DNA from 3 places in the Pseudomonas sp. S3_A09 genome. Region 1 is predicted to be linked to each of the others. Evidence: riboswitches for the same ligand, from Rfam matches in the RefSeq annotation. Region 1 holds a riboswitch; each other region holds the start of a gene.

Region 1 (10,480 bases):
GAGCCCGGATCCGATCAACCGCTGCACGGGCGCCTATTGCTCGCGTGACGGCGTGGACCCAGCCATTCAGGATGCGGAGCAGGCGCTGAGCCGCCTGACTTCACGCCCGGCCGCCGGGCTCAAGGTCATCGACCAACTGCCTGAAGCGACGATGCTGCGTGTCGAGACCGCCAGCGGTAAGCGTGTGCTCTACAGCATGCTGCGCAATCGTGCCCACAGTAACGTGGCGTTTCTGCTGGGTGAGGCTTATCGCTATCAGCCGGGCTTGGACACGGTGACGATTTATCCTGGCGTGCTGAGCAGCTATCCAAACTTTATGTTCAATATCCCTGCCCAGGAAGTGCCGGAGTTTGTGGCTGAAATGGAGCGGGCCAAGGATGCCAAGCGTTTCGAGAAGATTGTGGACCGCTGGGGTGTGCGGCGCAGTCATCCTTTGTTTTGGCAGTACTTCCATGATGTGTCGCAGTACATTCGGGAGACTACGCCGGTGGAAGAGGGGGTGTTGGATATGAATCGGTATCAGAACTTGTGAGATCTTTTCGGAGTGCATATCCGTTGCTGCGGTAACGGCTGATATTGGTTCCGCCCTTACGGCGCCTTAGATCAAAAGCCAGAGCAAGCGCGACTCGCTTCGCATCGTGGATACGCTTTTCGTCCTCTTTAGGAGCCGGCTTGCCGGCGAAAAACGTGAGAACGCCGCGTTTTGTCTGGTTACCCGCGTCATCGTTAACCACCATCGAAGGCAAGCCAGCTCCTACAGGGACTGCGTTTGCCCTTGCCTTTGCTCTACACCACTCAGGCCGCCGTGCTCTTGCGGCCCCCCAAACCCCTGCCGGATCACGGGCACACCGAGTGTTGGGGCAAGAGCCTTTTGGTTGCTTTTGGGCTCTTTTCAAAAGTGGCCCGCCGTAAGGGCGGAACCCATAGCAGCCATCACCCAAATAACGGATATGTACACCCCCCTAAAAAACCTATCCCGACAAAAACACTAGGACTTTGTACCTGCGTAATATTTTGGCGTAAACTGCTGGCAAGCCTGTGAGGAGTTTCCATGACTGCCATAACCATTACCGACGCCGCCCACGATTACCTGGCTGACCTGCTGTCCAAGCAGAACACCCCGGGTATCGGCATCCGCGTCTTTATCACCCAGCCCGGCACCCAATACGCCGAGACTTGCATTGCCTACTGCAAGCCTGGGGAAGAGAAACCTGAAGACACCGCCCTGGGGCTGAAAAGCTTCACCGCGTACATCGATGCCTTCAGCGAAGCCTTCCTCGACGACGCCGTGGTCGACTACGCCACCGACCGCATGGGCGGCCAGTTGACCATCAAGGCGCCAAACGCCAAGGTGCCGAACGTCAACGCCGACAGCCCGGTGAACGAGCGCATCAATTACTACCTGCAGACCGAGATCAACCCAGGCCTGGCCAGCCACGGCGGCCAGGTCAGCCTGATCGACGTGGTCGAAGACGGCATTGCGGTGTTGAAATTCGGCGGCGGCTGCCAAGGCTGTGGCCAGGCGGACGTGACCCTGCGTGAAGGCATTGAGCGCACCTTGCTGGAGCGTATTCCAGAGCTCAAGGGCGTGCGTGACGTGACCGACCACACGCAGAAAGAAAACGCCTACTACTGAATAAGGCGTTCACTGCGAGCAGAAAAAACGGCGCCCCGTGAGCGCCGTTTTTTTATGCCTGGGTTTCAGGGGCGGTAAAGGTGAGCATGGCCCGCGCGATACAGCGACGACTCACTGAAGCTGTCACTTGCCAACACCCGGCCCACCACAATCAATGCCGTGCGCCGAAAGCCTTTGGCCGCCACCTTCTCGGTAATGTCACTCAACGTGCCCATCGCCCAATCCTGATCCGGCCAGGTTGCCCGGTGCACCACGGCAATCGGGCAATCCGCGCCGTAGTGCGGCAGCAGCTCAGCGACGATCTTCTCCAGGTGATTGACCCCCAGGTGGATCGCCATGGTGGTGCCATGCCGGGCCAGGCTGTCGAAATCCTCGCCGGCGGGCATGCGGGTTTTGTCGGCATAGCGGGTCAGGATCACGCTTTGGGCGATATCGGGCAGGGTCAGCTCGGTTTCCAGCAGGGCGGCGCAGGCGGCCACGGCGGTGACGCCGGGAATGATCTGGAAGGGAATGCCCAGCTCCCGCAGATGGCGGATCTGTTCGCCAATGGCGCCATACAGGCTCGGGTCACCGGAATGGACGCGGGCCACGTCCTGGCCGTTGTCGTGGGCGGTTTTGATCAGGTCAATGATCTGTTCCAGGTGCAATTCGGCGCTGTTGACCACCGTTAGCGCCGAATGGCCGTCCAATACCGCCGCCGGAACCAATGAGCCGGCATAGATGATTACCGGGCAACTACGGATCAGCCGCTGGCCTTTGACGGTGATCAATTCCGGGTCGCCGGGGCCTGCGCCGATGAAGTAGACGGTCATGGTGGTTCCTGTCGAAAAACGGGCGAGCATGAATGTTGCTCATGATCGGGGGCGGCAATTATCGGGATTTTAGCCGGCGCAGGCTAATGCAAAGGTGGCTTGGGCGGTTTTTTTGCGAGTGATCAACAGGCGGGCAGGGCTGCCTGCAAGGTGCTCGGCGAGTGCCAGCGCGGCGCTTTCGGCGATGCCATAACAGCCGGTGTGGGCAAAAGCGATGTCGGATTTGTGGCTCAGGCGGTGTTCAAACGCCGCCAGTTGCTCGGCGCTGAAACACTGCAGTGGCAGGTTCAGCCTCTGGGCCAGAGCCAGTAACCCCGGTTCATTCTGTTTGCGATCGATACTGGCCAGCGCGCTAATGCGGTGACGCTCGATACCGCCCTCGGCGAGGGCCGAATCGAACAGCGCCAGCAAGGTGTGAAGATCACAACCCCGCTGGCAACCCAGGCCGATCACCAGGGTCATGCCGAGTATTGGTCGTCACGGTTGCGGCGGAACAGCCACGCGCTGATCAGGCCCAGTGCGAGCCAGAAAGCGACGTTGGTCAACTGTGAAGCGATCTTGAATTGTGCTTCCAGGGCTTGCGGTGCCAGCATCGAATGCACTTCGGGCTGTGGCGCGCCAATCACGTGGGGGACGGCGAGGATCGCCACGCCCAGCACTTTCAACAGCCAGTTACGACCAAATACGATCAAAGCGATGCCGGCAGCCGTAGAAGCCGCAGTGCCGATCCACCAGGTCTGGCGCAGCGCCAGGTCCGCGGCGGCAGTGCCCGGCAGCTCAGGCGGCAGGCCCATCGTCGGTGCCAGCACGAAGGTTGCGTAACCGGCCAAGCCCCACAGCAAGCCTTGGGCGGTGCGGGTTGGCGCGCGCAGTGTGTAGAGACCGGCCAGCATCAGCGCAAAACCGACCGCGACCACCAGATTACCGCCTGTGGTGGAGAGCACGCGCTGCCAGCCGTCTTCCGGCTCCCAGGCTTCGGCATCGTGGGTGTGGGCGGCAGCGCCTTCGGTGTGTTCGTGGGCCACTTCGGTGGCGGCCGGGGCCTTTTCAAAGGTTTCCGCCTGCAGAATCAGCGGGGCGACCCAGAAGCTTTGCAGCAAGGTCAGCAACAGGGCGGCCAGCAGGCCGGTGAAACCTGCAGTTTGCGCGATACGCTTGATCATGTCGGCAGGTCTCAGTGGCACGGGAACGCAGCGCTGTGGCGGGTATCGTGGGCAGCGTTGTGCACGGCCTCGATGTGCGAGAAACCGGCAAAGTACACCAGGCACGCACCAAGGATCGACGCGCCGATGGCGGCGGTCAGGCGTTGGCTCAGGGTGGCGGTGCTGCTGGCGGAGTGCGAGGTGCTGCTGACGATCGACATGGCGCGTCCCTTTCAGGTGTCTGGGTGAAACGAGCGCATGGAAACCCCGCGAGCCAGGCACGCAGGGTTTGAACAGCGCCCGCCCACCGCGGGTTTGTTATCTGAATTTTTCGGGCCGGTCTCCGGGCTTGCGAGGGGCAATGTGCCTAATAAGCATCGCCTTCCCATGCCGTCGAGGCACAGTGGATCTGACGCTTCACTCGCTTACCGTTGCGGGGGCAGCACCGGACTGGTCATATCGCTATGACGCACCGGTTTCCCGTTTCACCCTGTGAAGGGCACCCGAAACAAGATGTGTAGGAGAGCATGGGGGTGGGAGGGGAGTCAATTGGGGTGTGTACATATCCGTTGCTGCGGTGATGGCTGAAATGGGTTCCGCTCCTACAGCGAACCGCCTTTGCTCTACACCACTCAAGCCGGCTGTCAGGCCGCTGTGCTTTTGCTTTTGCTTTTGCTTTTGCTTTTGATCTTGATCTTGATCTTGATCTTGATCTTGATCCTAAGCGCCCCGTCAAACACGCTGGCCGGAATTCGACAGGGATTTGGGGGGTAAACCGGCAGGGATGCCGGTTTAGCCGCCCCGCGCCATGGATGGCGCGTGGCGGCGGCCCCCCAAATCCCTGTCGGATTACGGGCACACCGAGCGTGAGCGAGGTGCCGAGTGTTGGGGCAAGAGCCCTTTGGTTACTTTGGGGCTCTTTTCCAAAGTGACCCGCCGTAAGGGCGGAACCCATTTCAGCCGTTACCGCAGAAACGGATATGTACACTAACCCAACCAATCCAACCCCATCATTGACCATCCCCCAAGCACTGCGTAGCCTTACACCCTTCGAGGTTCTTCGGCCCAGGCCGAAGCTAAGAAGGGAACGCGGTCCAAGCCGCGGCTGCCCCCGCAACTGTAAAGGGTTCAGCTGACTGCCACGCCACTGCCGACAAGGCGGGAAGGCGCAGCCAGCGCCGGTCGCAAGACCCGCAAGCCCCAAGCCAGGAGACCTGCCTCGCAACCGATTTTCTACTTCAACCGGGCGGGGTGATCCGGTGACGAAATCCGCTGCTGCGCGCCGTCGCAGGGCCTATCGTCCCGTATGCCCGCCCCCAAGGGCATCCGATGAAAACACTGGCCAAACTCCCCGTCACCATCGTCACCGGCTTCCTCGGCTCGGGCAAGACTACCTTGCTGCGCCACATGCTCGATAACGCCCAGGGCCGTCGCATCGCCGTGATCGTCAACGAATTCGGCGAACTGGGTATCGACGGTGAAATCCTCAAGCAGTGCTCCATCGGCTGCACCGAAGAAGAAGCCAACGGCCGCGTCTACGAGTTGGCCAATGGCTGCCTGTGCTGCACCGTGCAAGAAGAGTTCTTTCCAGTGATGCGCGAGTTGGTGGCCCGTCGCGGCGACCTCGACCATATCCTCATCGAAACCTCCGGCCTGGCCCTGCCAAAACCGCTGGTACAAGCCTTTCAGTGGCCGGAAATCCGCAGCGCCTGCACCGTCGACGCTGTGATCACCGTGGTCGACAGTCCGGCCGTGGCCGCCGGCACCTTCGCCGCTTTCCCGGACCAGGTGGATGCCCAGCGCAAGCTCGACCCGAACCTGGACCACGAGTCGCCGCTGCATGAGCTGTTCGCCGACCAACTGGCCAGCGCCGACCTGGTGATCCTCAACAAGAGCGACCTGATCAGCCCTGAAGACCTGGCCCGTGTGCGCCTGGAAGTCGCGGAAGAACTGCCGCCCGCGGTGAAGATCATTGAAGCCAGCAGCGGTCGTTTGCCGTTGGACGTGCTGATCGGCCTGGGTGCCGGCTCTGAAGAGCATATCGACGGTCGCCACAGTCATCACGACCATCACCATGACGGTGAAGACGATCATGACCATGATCACGACGCCTTCGACTCCATCTCCATCGACCTGCCGCAGGCCGATGAAGCGCTGCTGCTCGACGCCCTGACCCAGTTGGTGGTGCAACACGGCATCCTGCGCGTCAAAGGCTTCGCTGCGATTCCGAACAAGCCGATGCGCCTGCTGATCCAAGGGGTGGGTACGCGTTTCGACAAGCACTTCGACCGTGCCTGGGGCCCGGACGAAGCACGCATCACACGCTTGGTGCTGATCGGTCAGGACCTCGACGCGGCGGGCCTTGAAGCGCAACTGCGCGCAGCCCTCAGCGTTTAACCCATGCACCTGCTCAGGACCCAGCCCGGTGGTTTCGTCTCGGACGACAATATTGCCGACCTCGGACAAACCCCCGCTGATCTGGTGATCCTGTGCAGCGGCGATTCCAGCCTGGCGCTGCTGGCCGAAGCGGCCCAGCAGTTGCCGGACGATTACCCCAGCTTTCGCTTGGCCAACCCGATGCAGGTGCAGAACCATGCCTCGGTCGACCTGTATGTCGATGAGGTGCTGCGCCACGCCAAGGTCATTCTGATTTCCCTGCATGGTGGCATCGGTTATTGGCGTTACGGCATTGAGCGTCTGGTGGAATTGGCCGAGCGTGGCGTTCAACTGATTCTGGTGCCGGGGGATGATCGCCCGGACCCTGAGCTCAGCGGACTAAGTACCGTCGGCGCCGAAGAGCGTGATCGCCTCTGGCACTTCCTGCGTCAGGGCGGCCTGGGCAATGCCCTGGATTTCTATCGCTGCCTGGCCAGCACTTACCTGGGCCGTGATTACGCCTGGGCCGAGCCGCAAACCTTGCCGCGCACGGCGATTTATCACCCGCACCGTGCCAGCGCCCGGCTGAATGATTGGCAGGCCGACTGGAATGCTGAGTGGCCGGTGGCGGCGGTGTTGTTCTATCGCTCGCATTTGCAGGCAGCCAATACCGGTTTTATCGATGTGTTCTGCCAGCGCTTGCAGGCGGCGGGTCTCAACCCGTTGCCGATGGCGGTGGCCAGTTTGAAAGAACCCGGCTGCCTGGCGGTGGTCGAGGACCTGCTGGACGAGGTCGGCGCGGCGGTGATTCTCAACACCACCGGCTTCGCCCAGTCCAGCCCGGAAGCGCCGCACTTGCGGCCGTTTCGCCGCAATATCCCGGTGATCCAGGCGATCTGCGCCCAGGACAACCAGCCCGGCTGGGAAGCGAGCGACCAAGGTCTTGGCCCCCGCGACCTGGCGATGCACATTGCCTTGCCGGAGCTGGACGGGCGGATCATCAGCCGGCCGATCAGCTTCAAGGACCTGGCCTGGCGCAGTGAGCGCAGCCAGTCGGATGTGGTGTGCTACCGCGCCGCGCCGGAGCGCATGGATTTTGTTGCTGAGCTGGCGCGGCGCTGGGTCGAGTTGGCGCGAGTGCCGAATGGCGACAAGCGCATCGCGCTGATCCTCGCCAATTACCCGACCCGCGACGGTCGTATCGGCAATGGTGTCGGCCTGGATACGCCGGCGGCGGCGTTGAATATCCTGCGTGCCCTGCAGGCCGAAGGCTACCCGGTGTCGGATGCATTGCCGGAAAGCGGCACGGCACTGATCCACGCTTTGCTCGGCGGCGTTACCAATGACCTCGACAGCCTCGACCTGCGCCCCTGCCACCAAAGCCTGGGCCTGGAGGACTACGAGGCGATGTTCAGCCGCTTGCCCGCGGCCAATCGCCAGGCGGTGCTGGAGCGCTGGGGCACGCCTCATCACGACCCGATGTTCCGCGATGGCCGCATGATGGTCGCCGGCCTGCGCCTGGGCCTGACGTTCGTCGGTATCCAGCCGGCGCGGGGTTATCAGGTGGACGCCAGCGCCGTTTACCACGACCCGGACCTGGTACCGCCCCACGGTTACCTGGCGTTCTACTTCTGGTTGCGCCACACCTACGGTGCCCACGGCGTGATCCATGTAGGCAAACATGGCAACCTTGAATGGTTGCCGGGCAAGGGCGTCGGCTTGTCGGAAAACTGCTGGCCCGATGCGCTGCTGGGGCCGCTGCCGAATATCTACCCGTTTATCGTCAACGATCCGGGCGAGGGCGCCCAGGCCAAGCGACGCACCCAGGCGGTGATCATCGATCACTTGATGCCGCCCCTGACCCGTGCCGAAACCTACGGCCCCCTGCGTAACCTTGAGCTGCTGGCGGACGAGTACTACGAAGCGCAACTGCTGGATCCGCGTCGCGCCCTGGAGTTGCAGAAAGACATCCTCAAGCTGGTGCGCGAAACCCGCATCGACCAGGAACTTGAGCTGGAGAGCGACGCCGACGCCGCCGTCTGGCTGCCGCGCCTGGACACGTACCTGTGCGACTTGAAAGAGTCGCAGATCCGCGATGGCCTGCACATCTTTGGCGAGTCGCCGGCAGGTCGCCTGCGTATCGATACTTTGCTGGCCTTGCTGCGCATCCCGCGTGGCGATGGCCGTGGTCCGCAATCGAGTCTGCTGCGTGTGTTGGCCAAGGCCTTTGACTTGGGCTTTGATCCGCTGGATTGCGCTTTGGCCGAGCCCTGGACCGGGCGCCGTCCCCAGGTCTTGCAGAAGATCGATGCGCAGTTGTGGCGCACCGCCGGCGATACCCGCGAGCGCCTGGAGCTGTATGCCGCGCGGCTGATCGAACAGGCGCTGGAGGGGCCGCTTGAACAGCTGGAAGAGCCCGGTTGGGAGGATGTGAAGGCCGTTATCGAAAGCCTGCGCATCGTGGTGGCGCCGCGTCTGGACGCTTGTGGCCCGGCGGAAATGTGTGGCTTGCTGGATGCCCTCAGTGGCCGTTTTGTGCCTGCCGGCCCAAGTGGCGCGCCGAGCCGCGGACGTTTGGATGTGCTGCCGACGGGTCGCAATTTTTTCACCGTCGACGTGCGCAACCTGCCCACTACCACGGCCTGGCGCATCGGCTTTCAATCCGCCAACCTGATTCTCGAGCGACATTTGCAAGACCACGGCGACCACCTGCGCCAACTCGGCCTGTCGGTATGGGGCACTGCCACCATGCGCACCGGCGGCGACGACATCGCCCAGGCCATGGCGCTGATGGGCGTGCGCCCGGTGTGGGCGACCGGCAGCCAACGGGTGGATGATTTTGAAATACTGCCGATCAGCCTGCTGGACCGCCCGCGTGTCGACGTGACCCTGCGTGTGTCCGGGTTCTTCCGCGATGCCTTCGCCAACCTGATCCGCCTGTTCGACGCCGCGGTGCAGGCAGTGGCGGCGCTGGATGAACCGGACGATATGAACCCGCTGGCCGCCAAGGTGCGCAGTGAGCGTGAGGCGTTGCTCACATCTGGCCTGGACGCAGAAGCTGCGGCGAAACAAGCCGGTTGGCGCATTTTCGGCGCCAAGCCGGGCGCCTATGGTGCGGGCGTGCAGGGCGCGGTCGACGGTCGCCTGTGGCAAAGCCGTGAGGACTTGGCCGAGGTTTACCTCAACTGGGGCGGCTACGCCTATGGAGGTTCCGATGAAGGCACCGCCGCCCGTGCGCAATTCGCTCAGCGCTTGAGCCAGGTGCAGGCGGTGCTGCAGAACCAGGACAATCGTGAGCACGACCTGCTGGATTCCAACGACTACTACCAATTCCAGGGCGGCATGCTCGCTGCCGTGGAAACCCTCAGCGGTGACAAGGCCGCCAGCTACCATGGTGACCACAGCCAACCGGACCTGCCGAAGATCCGCACTCTGAAGGAAGAGCTGAACCGGGTGATCCGCTCCCGCGCCGCCAACCCCAAGTGGATCGAAGGCGTGAAGCGCCATGGCTATAAAGGTGCATTCGAGATGGCGGCGACCGTGGACAACCTGTTCGCTTTCGACGCCACCACGGCGCTGATCGACGATCATCAATACGCGCTGCTGGCCGATGCCTACCTGCTCGACCCCGACACCCGCGCCTTTGTGCAGCAACACAACCCCGACGCTTTGCGGGACATGACCGAGCGCATGCTCGAAGCCCAGCAGCGGGGCATGTGGCAGGAGCCGGGGGCGTATCGCGAGGCGCTGGAAAACCTGTTGCTGGATATAGAAGAGGACGGCTAAAGGCGGGCTCGTTGTGGTGAGCAGGCTTGTGTCGCAGAATTTGAAGAGGGATCGCATGACTGATATTCCCCATTTCCCGCTGTCCGCCGTAGTCGGCGCCGATGACCTGAAACTGGCGCTGTGCCTGACTGCCATCGACCCGAAGATCGGCGGTGTGCTGATCGAAGGTCCGCGCGGCATGGCCAAGTCGACCTTGGCGCGCGGTTTGGCGGACCTGTTGGCCAGTGGTCAGTTCGTGACGTTGCCTTTGGGCGCCACCGAAGAGCGCCTTGTGGGCACGCTGGACCTGGACGCCGCGTTGGGCGAGGGGCGGGCGCAGTTCTCACCCGGGGTCTTGGCGAAGGCCGATGGCGGCGTATTGTACGTCGATGAGGTCAACCTGCTGCCCGACCACTTGGTGGATGTGCTGCTGGACGTGGCCGCCAGCGGCACCAACCTGATCGAGCGCGATGGTATTTCCCATCGCCATTCGGCGCGCTTCGTGCTGATCGGCACCATGAACCCGGAGGAAGGTGAGTTGCGACCGCAGCTGCTCGACCGTTTCGGTTTCAACGTGGCGTTGAGTGGGCAGACCTTGCCGGTCGAGCGTGGGCAGATCATTCGTCGTCGCCTGGATTTCGACAGCGACCCGGCGGCGTTCTGCGCACAATGGGATGAGTCGCAGGCAGCCTTGCGAGAGCGCTGCACTCAGGCGCGGGCGCGGCTGGATGCCATCGCGCTGGACGATG
Region 2 (10,480 bases), 1.5 Mb from region 1:
GCGAATGACAGCGAGTTTGGCCTCACGGCCAGCATCTTCACCACCGACTCCGCGAAGGCACGGGACATCGCCAATCAGCTGGAAACCGGCGGCATCTTCATCAACGCCTTCAGCGTCTCCGACCCTCGGGTGGCATTTGGTGGCGTGAAAAAGAGTGGTTTCGGACGCGAGCTATCGCACTTCGGCGTGCGGGAATTCTGCAACGCCCAGACGGTGTGGCTGGATCGCAAGTAAATCAAGCGACATCGGTGGCAAGGGGGCCTGTCGAACCGTCCCGCTAGACCTAAAGCGGCCTCAACAGCGAATATGCCGTCGCACGCACTGCACCAGCCCATCCAGCGCCTGCGACTTCACCGGCGCGAGCACGCAAACGGTGTGCTCGCGCTCGTCGTCCTTTACCGTCACGGTGTAATGCACTTGGCCCGGATTACCGGGGGCAGGCGCATTGCTGGGCGGCAGTTGAAAGAAGTCGCAAGCCTCGACAAGCTGCCGCAGCTCCTGTTGTTCCTGCTCCGGCAGCGTGTCCAGTTCCACCGTCTGTGGCTTGGCCAGGCCCGGAAAAAAACCGGGCCCGCCGTTTTCCTTGATTGAAATTTGCATGGCCGTTCCTCTCGTCAGACAGCAATGCCGACCGCCTTCCAACCGTCCTTGACCGCTTTCTGTTCGTCCTTGTTAGCGCCGTAGAGTCGGCCTGCAATATCGTAAGTAATGCGCGCAAAGCGCAGGAAACCCGAGTTGGGCCGCAGCCGCGCATCACGCAGCGCGTCATACCAGATGCGCCCGGCGCGCTCCCAGGCGAACCCGCCCAGTATGGTCGCCACCTGGTAGAACGCATGGTTGGGAATGCCGGAGTTGATATGCACCCCGCCATTGTCCTCGTAGGTCTGCACAAAATCATCCATGTGCCCGGGCTGGGGGTCCTTGCCCAGCAGTTTGTCGTCAAACGCCGTGCCGGGGGCTTTCATCGAGCGCAGGGCGGTGCCTTTGATCTTTTGGGTGAACAGCCCTTTGCCGATCAACCAATCGGCGTCTTCCGCACGTTGCTTCAACGCATACTGCTTGATCAGCGAACCGAACACGTCCGACAGCGATTCATTCAACGCCCCGGACTGGTTGAAATACATCAGTTTGGCCTCGTCCTCGGTGACGCCGTGGGCCAACTCATGGCCAATCACGTCGAGGGCCACCGTAAAGCGGTTGAACAACTGCCCGTCTCCATCCCCGAACACCATCTGGGTCGAGTTCCAGAACGCATTGTTGTAGTTCTGGCCAAAGTGCACAGTGGCGTCCAGCGCCATCCCGGCATCGTCGATGGAGTTGCGATCGAAGACCTCGTCGAAAAAATCGAAGGTGGCGCCCAAGCCATCATAGGCCTCGTCCACCGCCGCATCACCACTGGCGGGCTGCCCCTCGCCACGCACCAGCGTGCCCGGCAGGCTGTCGGCGCCCTCGGCGCTGTAGATCGAGCGGCGTTTATCGGCCCCCATGGCCAGGGCCATATGCGCCGGTCCCTTGGCAGGCACGGCGACCATCCGTAGCGAGCGGAACGTTGTGTCCTTGGCGCGGGTGCGCAACGCGACCTCCCGTTGCGCTTTGTCCCCGTTGCGCGCGATCTGGTCGAGCATATAGGGCGGGATCAGGCAGAAAATCGGATTACGATTCGGCTGGCGAACACACATTGGCTGGCTCCATTTGGCAGGTAACAACGTCCGGGTCATCGATTCAGGATAGCCTCCAGGGGTTATCGCGTGTCATCAATTGTCATTAACCTATGTTGCAGTCGTGTTTATCCAAGGAGGACTGACCGATGCCCGCACGTAAAGCCAAAATCGACCTTTCATACCGCCCCAGGCTCGCTGACCTGCGCCCATTGATCGCACCGAGCCCCACATTGCTGGAGGCACGAGCCGCGACGCCCCGCGTCACCTCGGCCAACGACTTGAAGGACCGACGCGGCTACGCTGAGGACTTTCTCGGCAGCTTCGGGGTGCCCTGGCCTACGGTTGAAGAGACCTTGGCCGGCGATGTCCAGAAGCGCCTGGACTACACGCACTTCTCGATAACGATGTCACGCTCGAAGCGGCTCGCGCTGTATGTGGGCGTCAACATCGATGGCGGGCAGCATATGGACATCATTCGCAGCAACGACACCTGGGCCTACGACGGACGCCTGCCCATTGATGCGCAGGTGGGCGAAGCACTGTATGCCAGCAACGGCCTGGATCGCGGCCACCTGGTGCGCCGACAAGACCCCAACTGGGGCGACGCGGCGCAAACCGCCAACTTCGACACCTTCCACTTCACCAACTGTTCACCGCAGATGAGCGGGTTCAACCAGAAAACGTGGCTGGAGCTCGAAGACTACATCCTCGACAACACCCAGCGCTGGAAAGCCCGAGCCACCGTGTTCACCGGCCCGGTGTTCGCCGACGAAGACCGGGTGTACCGGGGCGTCCAGATCCCCAAGGCGTTCTGGAAAGTGGTCGCCTACCTCAGCGATGACGGCAAGCCTTCGGCCAGCGCCTACATGATCGACCAGAGCCGCGAGCTGGGCCAGCTCGACCTGGTGTTCGGCCAGCTCAGGACCTACCAGCGCAGCGTAATCCAGATAGAACGCCTCACCGGCCTGCGTTTTGCCAACCTGGCCGACTACGACGGCTTCAGCAACGAAGAACGCGCCACCGGCACGCGGATTGAAGCCCTGATACAGGGGCCTGAAGACATTCGTCTCTGACCGGGCGTGCCTCGGGCTATATCGCCCCGCCCTAATCAACTACCATACCGCGCCGGTTCCCAAACGGGACTAATAGGGAATCCGAAGCGCGGTACACCCTCGCCAATCGGAACTGCCCCCGCAACTGTAGGTGCTGAGCCTGCTCCCTGATGCCACTGGACCTTGTCCGGGAAGGCCGGAGCCTGGCGACGACGCATCAGTCAGGAGACCTGCCGGCCCAAGCTCAATTACCAACCGGCGGGGTGTCCGGGAAGGACATTCTTGCCTGTTTTTCTAGTGCAGCGCTTAAGGGTGTATTTCCGAATGGCACGTACGGTTCATTCGGAGATTGCCCCATGCTGCCACGCGTTACCGCCCTGCTCACCGGCCTGGGCTTCTGTGCCCTCGCCCAAGCCGCGCCCACCCACTACCCGCTGACCGTGGAAAACTGCGGCAGTCGCCTGACCTTCCAGCAAGCCCCCGCCCGCAGCGTGACCATCGGCCAGGCGGCCACCGAGATGCTCTACGCATTGGGCGTGGGCGACAAAGTGGTCGGCACCTCACTGTGGTTCAACAGCGTACTGCCGCAGTACAAGGTGCAGAACGACGGCATCGAGCGGCTAGCCAACAATGAGCCGAGCTTTGAAGCCGTGATCGCCAAGCGCCCGCAGCTGGTGGCCGCCGAGCTGGAGTGGGTGGTCGGGCCCCAGGGCGTGGTCGGCACCCGCGAGCAATTCCATGAACTGAAGATCCCCACTTACCTGCTGCCCTCCGACTGCGAAGGCAAGGACAACCTGGTAGGCGCCGACGGCACACGGCTGGAGCCGTTCCGAATCGAGACGATCTATAAAAGCATCAGCCAACTCGCCGAGATCTTCGACGTACAGGCGCGCGGCCAACAGTTGAACGACGACCTCAAGGTACGCTTGGCCAAATCTGTTGCCACCGTGCAAAGCAAAGGCCTCAAGCAAGCCAGTGCCTTGGTGTGGTTCTCCAGTTCCGAGATGGCCAGCGATCCTTACGTGGCCGGCCACAAGGGCATTCCAGAGTTCATGCTGGAAACCCTCGGTCTGCACAACGTGGTGCAATCCGATGAAGAATGGCCCGCCGTCGGCTGGGAAACCCTCGCCAAGGCCAACCCGACCTTTCTGGTGATCGCACGCATGGACCGCCGCCGCTACCCCGCCGACGACCATGAAAAGAAACTGGCCTTCCTGCGCAGCGATCCCGTGACTCGCAACATGGACGCGGTGAAAAACAACCGCATCATCATCCTCGATGCCCTGGCGCTGCAGGCCAGCATCCGCACGTTCGACGGGCTTGAGCAACTGGCCACGGCCATCGACGGCTACGACCTGCCCAAATGACGCGCACCCTACTCGCCCTGGCCCTGCTATTAGCCGCCCTACTCGCGGGGGTGGCGATCGGCGAAACCGCCATCTCGCCGCAAGTCGTGCTCCAGGTGCTCGCCAACAAACTGTGGGCGGCCAGCTACGTGCTTGACCCCATCGACGAAGGCGTGGTGTGGAACTACCGCCTCACCCGCGCCCTGGTCGCCGCTGCGTGTGGCGCCGGGCTGGCGACGTGCGGGGTGATCCTGCAATCGCTGTTGCGCAACCCACTGGCCGATCCCTACCTGCTGGGCATCAGTGCCGGCGCTTCGACTGGCGCGGTGCTGGTGGCGTTGATCGGCGTGGGCGGCGGGTTGATTTCGTTGTCGGCGGGCGCGTTTGTTGGCGCCATGGCGGCGTTTGCGCTGGTGATCCTGCTGGCGCGCGCCAGCGGTTCGGCCAGCGGCACCGGCCAGATCATCCTGGCGGGCATTGCCGGCTCGCAGTTGTTCAATGCGCTCACCGCCTTCCTGATCACCAAATCCGCCAGTTCCGAACAGGCGCGCGGCATCCTGTTCTGGCTGCTCGGCAACCTCAGTGGTGTGCGCTGGCCCTCGGTGTGGTTAGCGGTGCCGGTGGCCGTTGCAGGCTTGGCGGTGTGCCTGTGGCACCGCCGTGCGTTGGATGCGTTTACCTTCGGCAGCGACTCGGCAGCGTCCCTCGGCATTCCGGTGCGCCGGGTGCAATTTGTGCTGGTGGGCTGCGCGGCCCTGGTGACGGCGGTGATGGTGTCGATTGTTGGCTCCATCGGCTTTGTCGGATTGGTAATCCCCCACGCCGTGCGCCTGCTGCTCGGCACCGGGCACTCGCGCTTGCTGCCGGCCAGTGCGTTGGGCGGCGCGTTGTTCTTGATTGCAGCCGATGTACTGTCGCGCACCTTGATCAAAGGCCAGGTGATTCCGGTCGGCGTGGTCACGGCGCTGGTCGGCGCGCCGGTGTTTGCGCTGATCCTCATTGGCCGGAGGAATGCGCGATGACAGTACTGAGCTGCAAAGGGTTGGGCTTCAAGGTGCGTGAAGCGCAGTTGCTGCGCGATATCCATCTGGACGTGCAGCCGGGCGAAACCCTCGGCATCGTCGGGCCGAACGGCTCCGGCAAATCCACCTTGCTCAAGCTGCTCGCCGGGCTGCGCACGCCGGCGTCCGGCGAAGTCTTACTGGGCGGCCAACACCTGGGCAAGCTGTCGCGCCGCGCCATCGCGCAGCAGCTGGCAGTGGTCGAACAGCAGGCCGACACCGACGACGCCATCCGCGTGTTCGACGCGGTGGCGCTGGGCCGCACTCCATGGTTGTCAGCGCTGAGCCCGTGGTCCGGCGAAGACGACGCCATCGTCAATCAGGCCTTGCGTGACGTCGACGCCACCCACTTGAGCCATCGCGCCTGGCGCAGCCTCTCGGGCGGTGAACGCCAACGCGTGCACATCGCCCGTGCGTTGGCGCAGCGGCCGCAGATCCTGTTGCTGGATGAGCCGACCAATCACCTGGATATCCAGCATCAGCTCGGCATTTTGCAGGGCGTGCAAGGGTTGCCCGTCACCACCTTGATTGCCCTGCATGATCTGAATCAAGCGTTGACCTGTGATCGGCTGGCGGTGCTGGATCACGGGCGGTTGGTGGCGCTGGGTAAACCACTGGAGGTCCTGACGCCGCAGCGTTTGCAGGAGACGTTTGGGGTGCAGGCGCACTACCTGACGGACCCGTTCGATGGGGCGCAGATACTGCGCTTGCGCCCGAACTGATCAGGGCATTCAACTGTTGTGTTAGAGGGCGCGCTGCATATGCGTCGTGCGCCACACCGGGTCCGCGTCCACATCCACTACCTCGAACCCCTGTCGAAGCCAAAAATCAATCGCCCCCGGTAAAAACGGATGGGTGTGCAGGTACATCACCGCGACCCGATCCTCTTTAGCTTGCACCTCCAGCGCACGGTACAACTCGCCCGCCAGACCACAGCGGCGAAACGCCGGCAGCACAAACAGGCGCACCACCTCCACGGTCTTGCGGCCCTGGTAATTCAACTGCGGGAAACGCCCGTCATAGGGCAGATAGCCGATGCCAGCGACGATCTGGCCCTCATCGCGAGCAACAAGAAACTGCCCATCGCCCTGCAGGTAGGTCGCCTCGAAATGCGCCAGGTCCGCCGGCACTCCCGTCGCGCTGAGCGTGGGGAAAAGCTCGGCGCGGGCGCGCAGCACGAACCTCATGACCTCAGGGATATCCGCCGCTGTGACTGCCTGAATACTCGGCCTTGGGCTCATGCAACCTCGATCTGCGTAATGCCCATCACCTGTGCCTGCTGCAGAATTTCATCCGGCGTCGCATCCGCAGGCGGCAGGATCAAACCATTTTCCGCATCGCCGAAATGCAACTGCAGCAAGTGCAACGCCGCTTCATGCACCGGCAGTTGGGGTTGCTGGAGTGCGAACACGTGGGTCCGCGGTTCGTCGTTGAACAGGTAGTTGAGGGTGTATTCGCGCATAGGGGAACCCTTGTTATGGAAGATGAACAACCTGACCAACCGATCAACTTTTAAGTTCCAGGCCCATTCACACGATGCCTTATCCACTGGCGACTATAGGCAAGCACACTCGCCCCCATTGCCACCGGAAAATGAATAAAGCCATGCGCCGCCTCCGGCAACAAATGCGCTTCTGCCCCCGGCCACCGTTCAGCGATCAACAGCGTGTCATCCTTCAACGGGTCCAGTTCACCCACAAACATCAACGCCGGGGGCAGGCCTTCAAAGTCGCCATACAACGGTGACAACGGCGGCTGCCGACGCATGTCATCGCTCAACCCCGGCGTGAGCATGCGCAGCGCCTCGACCATGCCCGGCCCGTCCAGCAATAAGGTGTCCGGCCCCGCCGTGCGCACACTGGGTGTGCCGGTCAGGTCATAAACGCCGTAATACAACACCGCGCCGCTCACCCGCTGGAGCAACGCCGGCCATTGCTTCAACGCCAGTAAGGTGGCCGCGGCCAAATGCCCACCGGCCGATTCGCCGACGACGATCACCGGCAGGTCGGCAAATTCCTCGGTGGCGAGCAGCCAACGCGCCGCCGCCAGGCAGTCGTCCATCAGGCCCTCGATCGGCGTGTCGATCGCCAGCCGATAATCCACCGACACCACTGCCACGTCGCAGGCATTGACCAGGCCCAGGTTGAGGTCGTCATCCATCTGCGCGTTGCCGATCACCCAGCCGCCGCCGTGGATATCCAGCACCACGCCTTTGGGCTTGCCCCTTGGGCGCAGGATGCGCACGGGCACTGAGTCGGCGCAGTGGGTTTCAGCCAGAGGGGCTTTCTTGATCTTTTGACTGACTCGCAACAGCGCCTGGATCAAACGCGGCGTGACCCGATTACGGATCTTGAAGCGCGGCAACCAGGCGAGCTTTTGATTGAAGCGGCGCATCTCGACCCGTTCTGTCTCACTGGCGGGCCAGGGTTGATAAGCCATCAGCGATTGTTCCGCAGGATCGAGAAGTTCAGCGCCGCCGCCACGCACAGCCACGCCAGGTACGGGAACAGGATCAAGCCGGTGATCAGGTCCAACTGCACCGCCAACACCACCATCGCCGCGACGGTCAGCCACAGCACCGCCAGAATCACCATCCCGGCCAGGAGGCGATGAGCACCGAAGAACACCGGCGTCCACAAGGTATTCAACGCAATCTGCGCCGCCCACAGCGCCAACACGGTTTGGCTGCCAGGCATCAGGCTCAGGCGATAGCCGGCCCAGGCCAGCAGCAGGTAGATGAGCGTCCACGCCACCGGGAACAGCCAATTGGGCGGGGTGAAGCTGGGTTTGACCAGGGATTCGTACCAGGCACCGGGTTTAAAGAGCATGCCGGTACTGGCAGCGGCGGCGCAGGCGAGCAGGAAAATGAAGAACGTCATGAGCGGTCCTTGGCTGGGCATTTCAAGCTTTGACGTGTTGTATGCAGGTAAAAGTTCACTGCGGATCAACAGGTGGGAACTGGCAATGCCGGGCCACTTTATCGCCTGGCCTGGCGCTTTCGCAGCCTCGCTAAAGCCAGGCAGGCTCCACAATCCTTAACCCAGGCCAGCGCGCCTTATAACTGCGGGCCTTCTGCATAAACAACTCAGGCTCCGGATGCACCGGGTTGATGCGCAGTACCCCCTGCTCCACATCCTCCAGCCCATAGGGCGCGTACACCTCGCCCGTCGCAATCTCCAGGCCGATGCAGGTGCCCGCGACCAGATACCGGTCGATGCCCTGTTTGGCCGTGTGCAACTGCGGATAAGGCCGACCAAACCGCTCGCCGTACCAGAGATGAACCCGTGCCTGATTTTTGACTTCCACATTCACGCCCAGGTCCTGAAACAACACCTCGGCCGCACGGATCACCGCGTCCTCAGCCTCGTAGGACAGGTCCGTATCAAAGTAGAAAACGTCGTAGTCCTTGATGCCCTGGGCAGCAGGCAGGTTCGACTGATGATTCCACACCGCCTGGAACAGGCAGCCCGCCGTGAGAAAGCACTGGTCCACCCCGAGGTCAGGCAGGCGCGCGGTGATTTCGGCGTTGATGGGGTTGGCCATGGCCAGGTTGAGCAAATCGTCGACAGTCAATGTCATGGGCATTCCTTTCTATCGGGCCAGCGTCAGGCACCCACTCTAGCGCACCCTCATGACAGGACTAGCACCTAGCCGTTCAATTCAGTTGCCCGGTGACTCGCCGCGTCGTCGTAGGCCACATACAGCGACTCGGCGACCTGGCTTTTGATCGCCTTGGTGGATTCCAGCCCGAGAACAAAACCTTCGGCCTTGCCACCGGCGCGGTTGAGTGCTTCGTGGGTGGCAGCGCCGGTGATGGCGTCGAGGAGTTTGCTGGCGTGCGGGCCTACGCCTTTAGGGAGGGAAATCTGGTCGATGGACATGGGCGATACCTTGCAAGAGAGAGATCGGTAGCGCGTGGAACCACTGCCGGGGAGGCATGGTAGACCGGTTTGCACAGAAAGGGGCTGGTTTTGATGCTGGCACCGGCAACGACGTCTTCAACGGACATGCACCATCATGAGGAGGGCTAAAGGTTCAGTGAAATCAATTCAGTTTCACTCACGTTATAGCCCTGCCTAAAATACACCTTACTTAAAGACAAGTTATAGACCGCTGAATAAGTACCTGAACACTCAATACCTTCAGGTTCTATCGCGACAAAAAGGGTGTGGTATCACAATGAACAAAGAGTTTGCATTTACGGTCAAGAGCATTCGTTTCGACGAACACTACCACCCCGCCGAAAATACGCGCATCACCACCAACTTTGCCAATTTGGCGAGGGGCGCGAGTCGTCAAGAAAACTTGCGCAATACGTTAAGGATGATTGACAACCGTTTCAACGCCTTGGCCCACTGGGATAACCCAAAAGGCGATCGTTATTCTGTCGAACTTGACATCATTTCCGTTGAAATGGACATCGATGATCAACGTAGCGGCCATGCCATTCCGTTGATTGAAATATTGAAAACCCATATTGTCGATCGAAAAACCAACGAGCGCCTGCCAGGCATTGTCGGTAATAACTTCTCCTCTTACGTGCGCGACTATGACTTCAGCGTGCGCTTGCTGGAGCACAACAAGGACCGGCCCCACTTCAGCACACCCGCTGACTTTGGGGAGCTGCACGGAAAGTTATTCAAGAGCTTCGTCAACTCAAGCACTTATAAAGAACACTTTAACAAGCCGCCCGTCATCTGCCTGAGTGTGTCGAGTGCCAAGACCTATCATCGCACTGAAAACCTGCACCCTGTACTGGGCGTCGAATACCTGCAAGATGAATACTCCCTGACGGATGAATACTTCAAGAAGATGGGGCTGAAAGTGCGCTATTTCATGCCTGCCAATAGCGTGGCGCCCTTGGCTTTTTACTTTGCTGGCGATGTGCTCAGCGACTACACCACGCTTGAGCTGATCAGCACCATCAGCACTATGGACACCTTCCAGAAGATTTACCGCCCGGAGATCTACAACGCTAACTCTGCAGCCGGTAAATCTTACCAGCCCAGCCTGCAACACCAAGATTATTCATTAACGCGGATTGTGTATGACCGCGAAGAACGCAGCCGATTGGCCATTGAACAGGGCAAATTTGTTGAGGAAAACTTCATCAAGCCCTACCAGTCGGTGCTGGAGCAGTGGTCTGCCCACGGCGCGCGTTGATTCATTTAAAATGACAAGGTCACCCCGAATGAAAAAGTTATTACCTACTTCAACGGCCGGCAGCTTGCCTAAACCGTCCTGGCTTGCACAACCCGAGACACTTTGGTCGCCCTGGAAACTGCAAGACGAGGCCTTGCTCGAGGGCAAGCAAGATGCGTTGCGCTTGTCCCTGCAAGAACAACAAAACGCCGGCATTG
Region 3 (10,480 bases), 1.8 Mb from region 1:
TATGACTCTATCCACGCATTGATCGCTGAGTGAAAGATGAAACGGCAATCCCAGCAAACGCTCCGCTAATTGGTCAACCACTGGCAGCGGGCCAGCCGTATAGGCTTGGAAAGCGGGGTGGCCATGCAGCGGAGGGCAGTACCAGCGCCGGGTTTCGATGTCTTTGCCCAGCAGGCGCAACTGAATATCTACACCGCGTAACCCCGCGGGCAGCATTACGGGCATCAGGCTGTACACGCCATCGACGGGCTTGGACTGGAGTTTCAGTGCAGGGATTTTTTCATTTAGGCGTTCTACGTAGCGTTGATGCAAATTGCGTCGTGCTTCTGCGACAGTTGGCCAATTGTCCATCGCGGCCAGTGCGACGGCGGCGTGGTATTCGCTCATCTTGCCGTTCTCGCCGGCCTCGAAGACCAGGCCTCCACTCTGTGCATCGATGCCGAAGTTACTTAATGCTCGCATGCTTTGGGCGTAGGCGTGGTGGCGCGAAGCCACGAAACCACCTTCACCTCCCCCTAGGGATTTGGTGGCGTGCAGGCTGAAGGCGACTTTGGTCGTCAGTCCAATCTGCTGGTTACCCCAGGCGCCTGCGGCATCGACGACCACCGGAATTCCGGTTTCGGCACTAAAAAGATCCCAGCCAGCGACATCTTGAGCGCAACCGTACGTGGACACCGGCATCACTGCATCGAAGGGCACTTCGGCCAGCACTGCGCGTGCTATGGCGGGGGTCAGCAACCAATTGTCAGGATCGACGTCGCTGATAAGCGGCGTGAGTCCGGCCCGGATGATTGCGGTAGCCGTGGCAACGAACGTCAATCCGGGTACCAATACGCGGCCGCTCTTGCGAAGCTTCAGGGCTTCCAATGCAATTTGCAGCGCACACGTACCATTCGCCATAGACACAACATGGACTTGCGCGGGCTCGCGACTGAAAGAGCGCGATAGCCGGCCCTCTAGCTCATTGACCAGCGGGCCGAAGTTGGTGTACCAGCGGTTTTCATCGATTTGCTTCCAGTACGCAAGAATCTGCTCGACTTTGGGCATTTCCGGAACGAGCAGCTTGATGATGTTTTTCATGGTACGCACAACCGTCAATGAAATGTCGTTCTTGGCAATATGACGAGGCGAAGCAGGAAACATACCAATTTGGTAAAGGGTCGGCTTGGTGGGTTCGCGGTTCTGCGGCATCGAACAATTTGCATAAAACCAACAAGTTAACGCAAACCTTTGATTTTGCTTGGGGTCTGTTGCATTGTGCGCCCGGCGTCACGGGTATAAACTTTGCAAACTTTACACAGAGGCCACTAACGGTTCGTTTGGAGCCGTTCAGTCAGCATGAAACCGATTCAGCTGCCCTTGGGTGTGCGTCTGCGTGACGACGCCACCTTTATCAACTACTACCCAGGCGCCAATGCCGCTGCACTCGGCTATGTCGAGCGGCTCTGCGAAGCCGACGCCGGGTGGACCGAAAGCCTGATCTATTTGTGGGGCAAGCACGGCGTAGGGCGTACCCACCTGTTGCAGGCCGCGTGCCTGCGTTTCGAGCAAATGGGCGAGCCGGCGGTTTACCTGCCCCTGGCTGAGTTGATGGATCGCGGTATCGGCATTTTCGACCATCTTGAGCAGTACGAGCTGGTGTGCCTGGACGATCTGCAAGCGATCGCCGGCAAGGCGGAATGGGAAGAGGCGCTCTTTCACTTGTTCAACCGTTTGCGTGACAGTGGTCGGCGCCTGCTGATTGCCGCGTCTACCTCGCCACGGGAATTGCCGATCAAGCTGGCCGACCTCAAGTCGCGGATGACCTTGGCGCTGATCTTCCAGATGCGCCCGCTCTCCGACGAAGACAAATTGCGTGCCTTGCAACTGCGTGCTTCCCGTCGTGGCCTGCACCTCACCGATGAGGTGGGGCATTTTATTCTCACTCGCGGTACACGCAGCATGAGCGCATTGTTCGATTTGCTCGAACAGCTCGACCAGGCCTCCTTGCAGGCCCAGCGCAAGCTGACCATTCCCTTCTTGAAAGAAACCCTCGGCTGGTAGACAGCCCTTTGTTTTTGCCGCGTTCGGCAAATTCCAGGCGCCAGAAAACCTGCGTTTGAGCCGATGTGGCTACGCAAAAGGCAGGTACGGGGTGTTAAGGGCTTAGATGTCATGGTCCAAACAAGAAGTCACATAGATCACGATTGAATTTGCAAATCGATGTGATAGAGGGCATAGTCTCGTCTTCTTTACATATCAGCCACGGTCGTGCCCATGCTAAATCGCTTCGCACCCCTCGTGCCCCTCGCACTCGTTACCCTGTTGTTTGGTTGCGCCTCCCACCCTCAACAGGTGGCAGAACAGCAAAAACCACAGGTTCAAAATCAGGCAAAATTCGTTGCTGCACAGTCTGCTTCTGTTTATGAAGAAGAGCTGGCAACTGAAAAAGAGCTGACCAACTTCTCCGGTAGCAAGCCTTACCAGCTTCCCGTTCTGGCCGACAGCATCCTCGAACGCGGCATGTCCCTGATCGGTACCCGTTACCGTTTCGGCGGCACTTCTGAAGCCGGCTTCGACTGCAGCGGTTTCATCGGCTATCTGTTTCGTGAAGAAGCGGGCATGAACCTGCCACGCTCCACCCGCGAAATGATCAACGTGGATGCACCGTTGGTCGCGCGCAACAACCTCAAGCCCGGTGATCTGCTTTTCTTCAGTACAGCAGGGCGTGGTCGTGTGAGTCATGCCGGTATCTACTTGGGCGACAACCAGTTTATCCACTCCAGCAGCCGTCGCAGTGGCGGTGTTCGAGTCGACAATCTGGGCGACAGCTACTGGAGCAAAACCTTCATCGAAGCCAAGCGCGCACTCGCCATGGCCCCGACGACAGTTACCGCTAGCAAGTAAACTTAAAGTGATACTTGAAGTTTGACGTGTAAGCGCTAGAATCCCTGGACATTGTTGTAATCCGTTCGCGCGAGCTTTGCTTGCGCGTTCTGGTTTTCAGCGTTCGGCAGCGAAAGCCGCATCCAGACCAGGATTGTTCTGCCCATGTCGACCTCGGCCCGCCTGATCCTCATTCTTTGCGCCGCGCTGCTCAGCGCCTGCGCAAGTCGTCCACCGCCGCCTGCTCCCGTAGCGGTGAAGCCCAAGCCGGTGTTCAACTATTCCAGCCAGAATTTCTCGCCTGCGGCCGAAGACGTCCTCTTCCGTGCCCTGGGCCTGGTCGGCACGCCTTATCGGTGGGGCGGCAATACACCGGACTCCGGGTTTGATTGCAGTGGCCTGATCGGTTTTGTCTTCCGCGACGCTGCCGGTATCTCCCTGCCGCGTACCACTCGCGAATTGATCGTGATGCGTGCGCAAGATGTCAGCGAGCAGAATCTGCAGACGGGCGACCTGTTGTTCTTTGCCACGGGCGGCGGTTCACAGGTCAGCCACGCCGGGATCTACGTCGGTGAAGGCCGTTTTGTGCATGCACCGCAAACCGGCGGTACGGTGAAGCTGGACACCTTGTCCAAGGCGTATTGGCAGAATGCCTACCTGAGCGCCAAGCGCGTGTTGCCAGGCAATCTGGCGCGTAATCCCTAGAAAGCAGCGGCAGGTTTCACGCGTGAAGCTGCAAGCGGTGCGATGCCTGCTTGCGGCGATCAGCTTGAAGCTTGCAGCTCGCCCCTCAAACTACTACCCTTCGCCGCTTGTTCCAGGTGCTCTGTGGCCCATGGGTCGACGGAGTGAAACAGGGAAGCCGGTGAGTGAGCGCACTTGTACACAGTGACGCCGCGATCCCGGCGCTGCCCCCGCAACGGTAAATGAGTCAAGACGCTGCCTTTTGCCACTGTATCGCTCGCGATATGGGAAGGCGCAGCGTCGGTACGCGCTTCTATAAGACGCGCGCCACTCATGAGCCCGGAGACCGGCCTGCAACATCCAACAGCATCACGGTGGGCGATGCTTGGCTATCTGTTTTTTCTTTTTCCTGCCCGCCGTTTTTGTCCAGCCCCAACGGAGAGCTGCCATGACCGATTCCCCCGACCGCGACGAACGCCACCTGGCGCGCATGCTGCGCAAAAAAGCCGTGATCGATGAACGCATCGCCAACTCCCCGAACGAGTGCGGCCTGTTGCTAGTGCTGACCGGCAACGGCAAAGGCAAGAGCAGCTCCGCGTTCGGCATGCTGGCCCGAGCCATGGGGCACGGCATGCAGTGCGGTGTGGTGCAGTTCATCAAGGGGCGCAACAGTACCGGTGAGGAATTGTTCTTCCGCCGTTTCCCCGAGCAAGTGCGCTTTCATGTCATGGGCGAAGGCTTCACCTGGGAAACCCAGGACCGCCAGCGTGACATCGCCGCCGCCGAAGCCGCCTGGGCGGTTTCCCGCGAGTTGCTGCAGGACCCGTCTATCGGTCTTGTCGTACTCGACGAACTGAACATCGCCCTCAAGCACGGCTATCTCGACCTGGACCAGGTGCTCAGCGACCTGCAAGCCCGCCCGCCGATGCAACACGTGGTGGTCACCGGCCGCGGTGCCAAGCCTGAACTGATCGAAATGGGCGACACCGTCACCGAAATGGGCATGCTCAAACACGCGTTCCAAGCCGGTATCAAGGCACAGAAGGGCGTCGAACTTTGAATCAGCCCCGTCATTGCCCGGCCGTCTTGATTGCCGCACCGGCGTCCGGCCAGGGCAAAACCACCGTCACCGCCGCGCTTGCCCGATTGCACCGCAACCTGGGGCGCAGGGTACGCGTGTTCAAATGCGGCCCGGACTTCCTCGATCCGATGATCCACGAACGCGCCAGCGGTGCGCCGGTGTATCAATTGGACATGTGGATGGTGGGCGAGCAGGAAAGTCGTCGCTTGCTATGGGAAGCGGCGGGGGAGGCGGACCTGATCCTGATCGAAGGCGTGATGGGCCTGTTCGATGGCACACCGTCGAGCGCCGACCTGGCGCGACACTTCGGCGTGCCTGTCTTGGGCGTGATTGACGGTACGGCGATGGCCCAGACCTTCGGCGCGTTGGCCCTGGGCCTGGCACGTTATCAGCCGGATCTGCCGTTTGCCGGGGTGCTGGCCAATCGCGTTGGCACCTTGCGTCACGCACAATTGCTCGAAGGCAGCCTCACCGAAGGCCTGCGCTGGTACGGCGCGTTATCCCGCGAGACCGGTATCGAACTGCCTAGCCGTCACTTAGGCCTGGTACAGGCGAGCGAACTGAACGACCTCGATGTGCGTCTCGATGCAGCCGCCCAAGCGCTGGGCAGCAGTTGCGAAGTGGCTTTGCCGCCGCCAGTGACCTTTGCCGCACCGGAAGTGATCGAAACCCAGCCATTGCTCAACGGTGTGCGCATCGCCGTGGCCCGCGACGAAGCCTTCGCGTTTACCTATGGCGCCAGCCTCGACCTGCTGCGGGCAATGGGCGCTGAACTGGAGTTTTTCTCGCCGATCCACGATCGCGAATTGCCTGATGTCGACAGCCTCTATCTGCCCGGTGGTTATCCGGAATTGCACCACCAGGCGCTGGCGGAGAACACCTCGATGCTTGACGCCATCCGCGCTCATCATGCCGCCGGCAAACCGCTGCTCGCCGAATGCGGCGGCATGCTCTACCTGCTGGACTCGCTGACCGATGTCGAGGGTGTTCGCGCCGAACTGGTGGGCCTGCTGCAAGGCGATGCGGTGATGCAGAAGAAACTCGCGGCCTTGGCGCTGCAAAATGTCGAATTGCCCGAAGGCACGCTGCGCGGCCATACCTATCACCACTCCCTGACCACCACCGAATGGCAGCCGATTGCCCGTGGCCTTAGCCCCAATGGCGGACGCGGTGCCGAGGCGGTTTATCGGCAGGGGCGGATGACGGCTTCCTACGTACACTTTTACTTCCCCTCGAATCCCCAGGCGGTGGCCGCATTGTTCGCGCCCGATCCTGTAGGCGCCGGCTTGCCGGCGATGAGGCCATGACCGACAACGCCTTCCCCGAGGCCGACCGCCAGGCCGTCTACCGCGCCATCGCTGAACGTCGCGACATGCGCCACTTCAGCGGCGGCACTGTCGCCCCCGAATTGCTCCATCGTCTGCTCCAGGCCGCGCACCAGGCACCCAGTGTCGGCCTGATGCAGCCCTGGCGTTTTATCCGCATCAGCGACCGTCCGTTGCGTGGGCAGATTCAACAACTGGTGGAAGAAGAACGCATACGCACCGCCGAAGCCCTGGGTGAACGCTCCGATGAGTTCATGAAGCTCAAGGTCGAAGGCATTCACGACTGCGCCGAAGTGCTGGTGGCGGCGTTGATGGATGACCGTGAGCGGCACATTTTTGGGCGGCGCACGTTGCCTGAAATGGACATGGCGTCACTGTCCTGTGCTATTCAGAATCTTTGGCTGGCGGCCCGTGTCGAAGGGCTGGGCATGGGCTGGGTCTCGCTGTTCGAGCCCCAGGCCCTGGCTGATCTGCTGGGTTTGCCACCCGGCGCGAAACCTTTGGCCGTGCTGTGCCTGGGGCCGGTGGCCGAGTTCTACCCGGCCCCGATGTTGCAACTCGAAGGCTGGACCGAGCCTCGGCCGCTGAGTGACATGTTGTATGAGAATGGGTGGGGAGTGAGTCAATGAGTGTGGCCTTGCTGTGTGTCGCTGCAGTCGCGCTGGATGCGCTGCTGGGCGAACCCAGACGCTGGCATCCGCTGGTGGCGTTCGGCAATTTCGCCGGGCGCATCGAGCAACGTTTCAATACCGGTGGTCGCGGCTGGCGCAGTCATGGCGTGACCGCGTGGGTTATCGCCGTGGTGCCGCTGACTCTGCTGGCTACGGCTTTATCCTGGGCGCCGTACATCGGCTGGGTATTGGAGATCCTGGCGTTGTACTGCGCGCTTGGCATGCGCAGCCTTGGCGAGCATGTGATCCCGGTGGCCCAGGCCTTGCGCAGCGATGACCTGGACGAAGCGCGCCGGCGCGTGAGCTACCTCGTAAGCCGTCAGACCAGTGAACTGGACAGCACCGAAGTCGCCCGCGCGGCCACTGAGTCGGTGCTGGAGAACGGCAGCGATGCGGTCTTCGCCGCGCTGTTCTGGTTTGTGCTCGCGGGGGTGCCGGGCGTGGTGCTTTATCGCCTGAGCAACACCCTTGATGCCATGTGGGGCTATCGCAACGAACGTTTTGAACGCTTCGGCTGGGCGGCGGCAAAGATTGACGACGTGCTGAACTACATTCCTGCACGCCTGGTGGCGTTGACCTATGCGGTACTGGGTAAGACTCGTCTGGCGCTCAAATGCTGGCGCACCCAGGGCCCGACCTGGGACAGCCCGAACGCTGGCCCGGTAATGGCTGCCGGTGCCGGCGCCCTGGGCGTGGAGTTGGGCGGCGCCGCCATCTATCACGGTGAAGTGCACCAGCGTCCGCAACTGGGCGAAGGCCCGGCGGCAGATGCCGATTCCATCGACCGGGGCTGGCAACTGGTGCAGCGCGGCGTATGGTTGTGGCTGCTGATTCTATGCGCGGGGGCGCAATTCTATGCTTGAGCACGGTGGCCGGTTGCGCAGGGCGTCGATTCAGTACGGGATAGCCGAGGCCGATTGGCTCGACCTGTCCAGCGGCCTCGCGCCCTGGCCCTGGCCGATTCCCGAGATCCCGCTGCGGGCCTGGGCGCGCCTGCCGGAAACCGACGACGGCCTGGAGCAGGCCGCCAGCGAATACTATGGCGCTGCACACCTGTTGCCGGTGCCCGGCTCCCAGGCGGCCATCCAGTTGCTGCCACGCCTGCGCCGCGCTGGCAAAGTCGGCGTGTTGTCACCGTGCTATGCCGAACACGCCGAAGCCTGGCGCCGCGCCGGCTACGTGGTGCGCGAAGTGCAAGAGCAGGAAGTCGACTTCTTCTTGGAGGGGCTCGACGTACTGGTGGTGGTCAACCCCAACAACCCCACCGGCCTGAACCTGGCCCCACAACGCTTGCTGGACTGGCATTCGCGGCTGGCCCAGCGGGGCGGCTGGCTGGTGGTAGACGAAGCGTTCATGGATGTCACCCCTCAATTCAGCCTGGCGGGCCATGCCCATCAGGTCGGCCTGATCGTGTTGCGCTCGTTCGGTAAATTCTTCGGTCTGGCCGGGGTGCGGCTGGGCTTTGTATTGGCCGAGCGCAAGCTGCTCAAGTTGCTGGCCGAACAGGTCGGCCCCTGGGCCGTCAGCGGACCGACGCGGGTGTTGGGTCAGATATGTCTGCGCGACACCATCGGTCAGGCGCTCCAACGCGTGCGTTGCATCGAGGCAGGCCAGCGTTTGTTCGCCTTGCTGGAGCGCCACGGCTTTCCCCCCCAGGGTGGCTGCGCGTTGTTTCAATGGCTGATCACGCCTCACGCCGAACGCATGCACGAATTCATGGCCCAGCGCGGCATCCTGCTACGGCTGTTTGTCCACGACAGCAGTCTGCGTTTCGGCCTGCCCGACACCGAGGCTGACTGGCTACGGCTGGACGAAGCCTTGGTCGCCTTTAAGGACGCTACATGAGCACGCTGATGGTGCAAGGCACCACCTCCGACGCCGGCAAAAGCACCTTGGTGACGGCGCTGTGCCGCTGGCTGGTCCGTCAGGGCGTGGCGGTGGTGCCGTTCAAGCCGCAGAACATGGCGCTCAACAGCGCCGTGACCGCAGAAGGCGGCGAAATCGGCCGCGCCCAGGCTGTGCAGGCCCAGGCCGCCAACCTGGCGCCGCACACCGACATGAACCCGGTGTTGCTCAAGCCTAACAGTGACACCGGCTCCCAAGTGATCATCCACGGTCGCGCCGTCACCACCATGAACGCTGTGGCCTACCACGACTACAAATCCATCGCGATGCAAGCGGTGCTGGCTTCCCACGCCCGGTTGAGCCAGGCTTACCCCGTGGTAATGGTGGAAGGCGCGGGCTCCCCGGCGGAGATCAACCTGCGCGCCAATGACATCGCCAACATGGGCTTCGCCGAAGCGGTGGATTGCCCGGTTTTGCTGATCGCCGACATCAATCGCGGCGGGGTGTTTGCCCATTTGGTCGGGACCTTGAAATTGCTATCGCCCACGGAGCAGGCACGGGTCAAGGGCTTTATCATTAACCGTTTTCGCGGTGACATCGCGCTGTTGCAACCCGGTCTGGATTGGCTGGAAGCGCGCACCGGCAAACCGGTGGTGGGCGTGTTGCCTTACGTGATGGACCTGCACCTGGAAGCCGAAGACGGCATCGACAGGCGCCAGACCGACAAGGTGGCCCAGGTACTCAAGGTGGTAGTGCCGGTGTTGCCGCGCATCAGCAACCACACGGATTTCGACCCGCTGCGCCTGCATCCTCAAGTGGATCTGCAATTCATCGGGCCAGGCCAGCCAATCCCCGCCGCCGACTTGATCATCCTCCCCGGCTCGAAAAGCGTACGCAGCGACCTGTCCTATTTGCGCACCAACGGCTGGGACACCGCCGTGGCGCGGCACTTGCGCTATGGCGGCAAGGTGCTCGGCATTTGCGGCGGCCTGCAGATGCTCGGCGAGCAGGTGCATGACCCGCTGGGCCTGGAAGGGCCTGCCGGCTCCAGCGATGGGCTTGGGCTGCTGGCGTTCAGCACTACGCTTGAAGAAGAGAAGCAGTTGCGCAACGTGCGCGGGCGGCTGTTGCTGGAGGATGCCGAAGTCTGCGGCTATGAGATTCATGCGGGCGTGACGTCTGGCGACGCTTTGTCGAACGCTGCCGTGTTGCTGGATGACGGTCGCACGGATGGCGCGCAAAGTGCCGACGGGCAAATTCTCGGCACCTACCTGCATGGCTTGTTCGAAAGCCCGGCGGCCTGCAGCGCCTTGCTGCGCTGGGCCGGTCTGCAGGATGTGCAGGCGGTGGATTACCACGCGTTGCGCGAGCGCGATATCGAGCGCCTGGCGGACCTGGTGGAGAATCACTTGGACACCGATTTATTGCGCAAGCTGTGCGGGGTCTGACGGTGAGTACGCGGTCCCGATGTGGGCGCTGGCTTGCCCGCGATAGTGGCCTTAAGGCCGAGCCTTTTCAGCCAACCCAAGGTGCTGTCCCATGCTGCAACTGATCCTCGGTGGCGCCCGTTCCGGCAAAAGCCGTCTTGCCGAAAAGCTCGCCAGCGACAGCGGCTTGCCCGTCACTTACATCGCCACCAGCCAACCGCTGGATGGCGAGATGAATGAACGCGTCGCCCTGCATCGCCAGCGTCGTCCCGATCACTGGGGGCTGATCGAAGAGCCTGTCGAATTGGCGCGCGTGCTGCGCGAAAACGCCGCGCCCGCGCAGTGTCTGCTGGTGGATTGCCTGACTCTGTGGCTGACCAATCTGCTGATGCTGGAAGACTCGAATCGCCTGGTGGCTGAGCGCGATCAGTTGCTGGAAACCCTGGCCGTGCTGCCGGGTGAAATCATTTTTGTCAGCAACGAGACCGGTCTGGGTGTCGTGCCGCTGGGCGAATTGACTCGCCGCTATGTGGATGAAGCCGGTTGGCTGCATCAAGCCTTGGCCGAGCGCTGTCAGCGTGT

The links. Region 1 has a riboswitch for cobalamin ahead of cobW (cobalamin biosynthesis protein CobW). Riboswitches for the same ligand answer to the same signal wherever they lie in the genome.
Region 2: another riboswitch for cobalamin. It lies ahead of AB4N92_RS02750 (ABC transporter substrate-binding protein); the one in region 1 lies ahead of cobW (cobalamin biosynthesis protein CobW).
Region 3: another riboswitch for cobalamin. It lies ahead of cobO (cob(I)yrinic acid a,c-diamide adenosyltransferase); the one in region 1 lies ahead of cobW (cobalamin biosynthesis protein CobW).

What each region holds. Positions count from the first base shown of each region.
Region 1 is NZ_CP162752.1:5,222,082-5,232,561, forward strand. It holds gene AB4N92_RS24395 (fatty acid cis/trans isomerase) at 1-532, shown strand, start outside; gene nfuA (Fe-S biogenesis protein NfuA) at 1,052-1,636, shown strand; gene cobM (precorrin-4 C(11)-methyltransferase) at 1,702-2,448, opposite strand; gene AB4N92_RS24410 (cobalamin biosynthesis protein) at 2,518-2,910, opposite strand; gene AB4N92_RS24415 (CbtA family protein) at 2,907-3,611, opposite strand; gene AB4N92_RS24420 (CbtB domain-containing protein) at 3,623-3,811, opposite strand; cobalamin riboswitch at 3,908-4,112, opposite strand; cobalamin riboswitch at 4,627-4,826, shown strand; gene cobW (cobalamin biosynthesis protein CobW) at 4,920-5,987, shown strand; gene cobN (cobaltochelatase subunit CobN) at 5,991-9,752, shown strand; gene AB4N92_RS24435 (ATP-binding protein) at 9,808-10,480, shown strand, end outside.
Region 2 is NZ_CP162752.1:562,755-573,234, forward strand. It holds gene AB4N92_RS02730 (aldehyde dehydrogenase family protein) at 1-234, shown strand, start outside; gene AB4N92_RS02735 (protealysin inhibitor emfourin) at 295-600, opposite strand; gene AB4N92_RS02740 (M4 family metallopeptidase) at 615-1,679, opposite strand; gene AB4N92_RS02745 (DNA/RNA non-specific endonuclease) at 1,808-2,734, shown strand; cobalamin riboswitch at 2,771-2,965, shown strand; gene AB4N92_RS02750 (ABC transporter substrate-binding protein) at 3,070-4,080, shown strand; gene AB4N92_RS02755 (FecCD family ABC transporter permease) at 4,077-5,081, shown strand; gene AB4N92_RS02760 (ABC transporter ATP-binding protein) at 5,078-5,842, shown strand; gene AB4N92_RS02765 (GNAT family N-acetyltransferase) at 5,864-6,361, opposite strand; gene AB4N92_RS02770 (hypothetical protein) at 6,358-6,582, opposite strand; gene AB4N92_RS02775 (alpha/beta hydrolase fold domain-containing protein) at 6,633-7,559, opposite strand; gene tspO (tryptophan-rich sensory protein TspO) at 7,559-7,999, opposite strand; gene AB4N92_RS02785 (nucleotidyltransferase family protein) at 8,130-8,699, opposite strand; gene AB4N92_RS02790 (hypothetical protein) at 8,768-9,001, opposite strand; gene AB4N92_RS02795 (DUF1852 domain-containing protein) at 9,300-10,283, shown strand; gene AB4N92_RS02800 (methionine synthase) at 10,312-10,480, shown strand, end outside.
Region 3 is NZ_CP162752.1:851,044-861,523, reverse strand. It holds gene AB4N92_RS04110 (DegT/DnrJ/EryC1/StrS family aminotransferase) at 1-1,191, opposite strand, end outside; gene hda (DnaA regulatory inactivator Hda) at 1,339-2,043, shown strand; gene AB4N92_RS04100 (C40 family peptidase) at 2,257-2,886, shown strand; gene AB4N92_RS04095 (C40 family peptidase) at 3,031-3,570, shown strand; cobalamin riboswitch at 3,668-3,918, shown strand; gene cobO (cob(I)yrinic acid a,c-diamide adenosyltransferase) at 3,998-4,609, shown strand; gene AB4N92_RS04085 (cobyrinate a,c-diamide synthase) at 4,606-5,937, shown strand; gene bluB (5,6-dimethylbenzimidazole synthase) at 5,934-6,584, shown strand; gene cbiB (adenosylcobinamide-phosphate synthase CbiB) at 6,581-7,489, shown strand; gene cobD (threonine-phosphate decarboxylase CobD) at 7,482-8,471, shown strand; gene AB4N92_RS04065 (cobyric acid synthase) at 8,468-9,919, shown strand; gene cobU (bifunctional adenosylcobinamide kinase/adenosylcobinamide-phosphate guanylyltransferase) at 10,011-10,480, shown strand, end outside.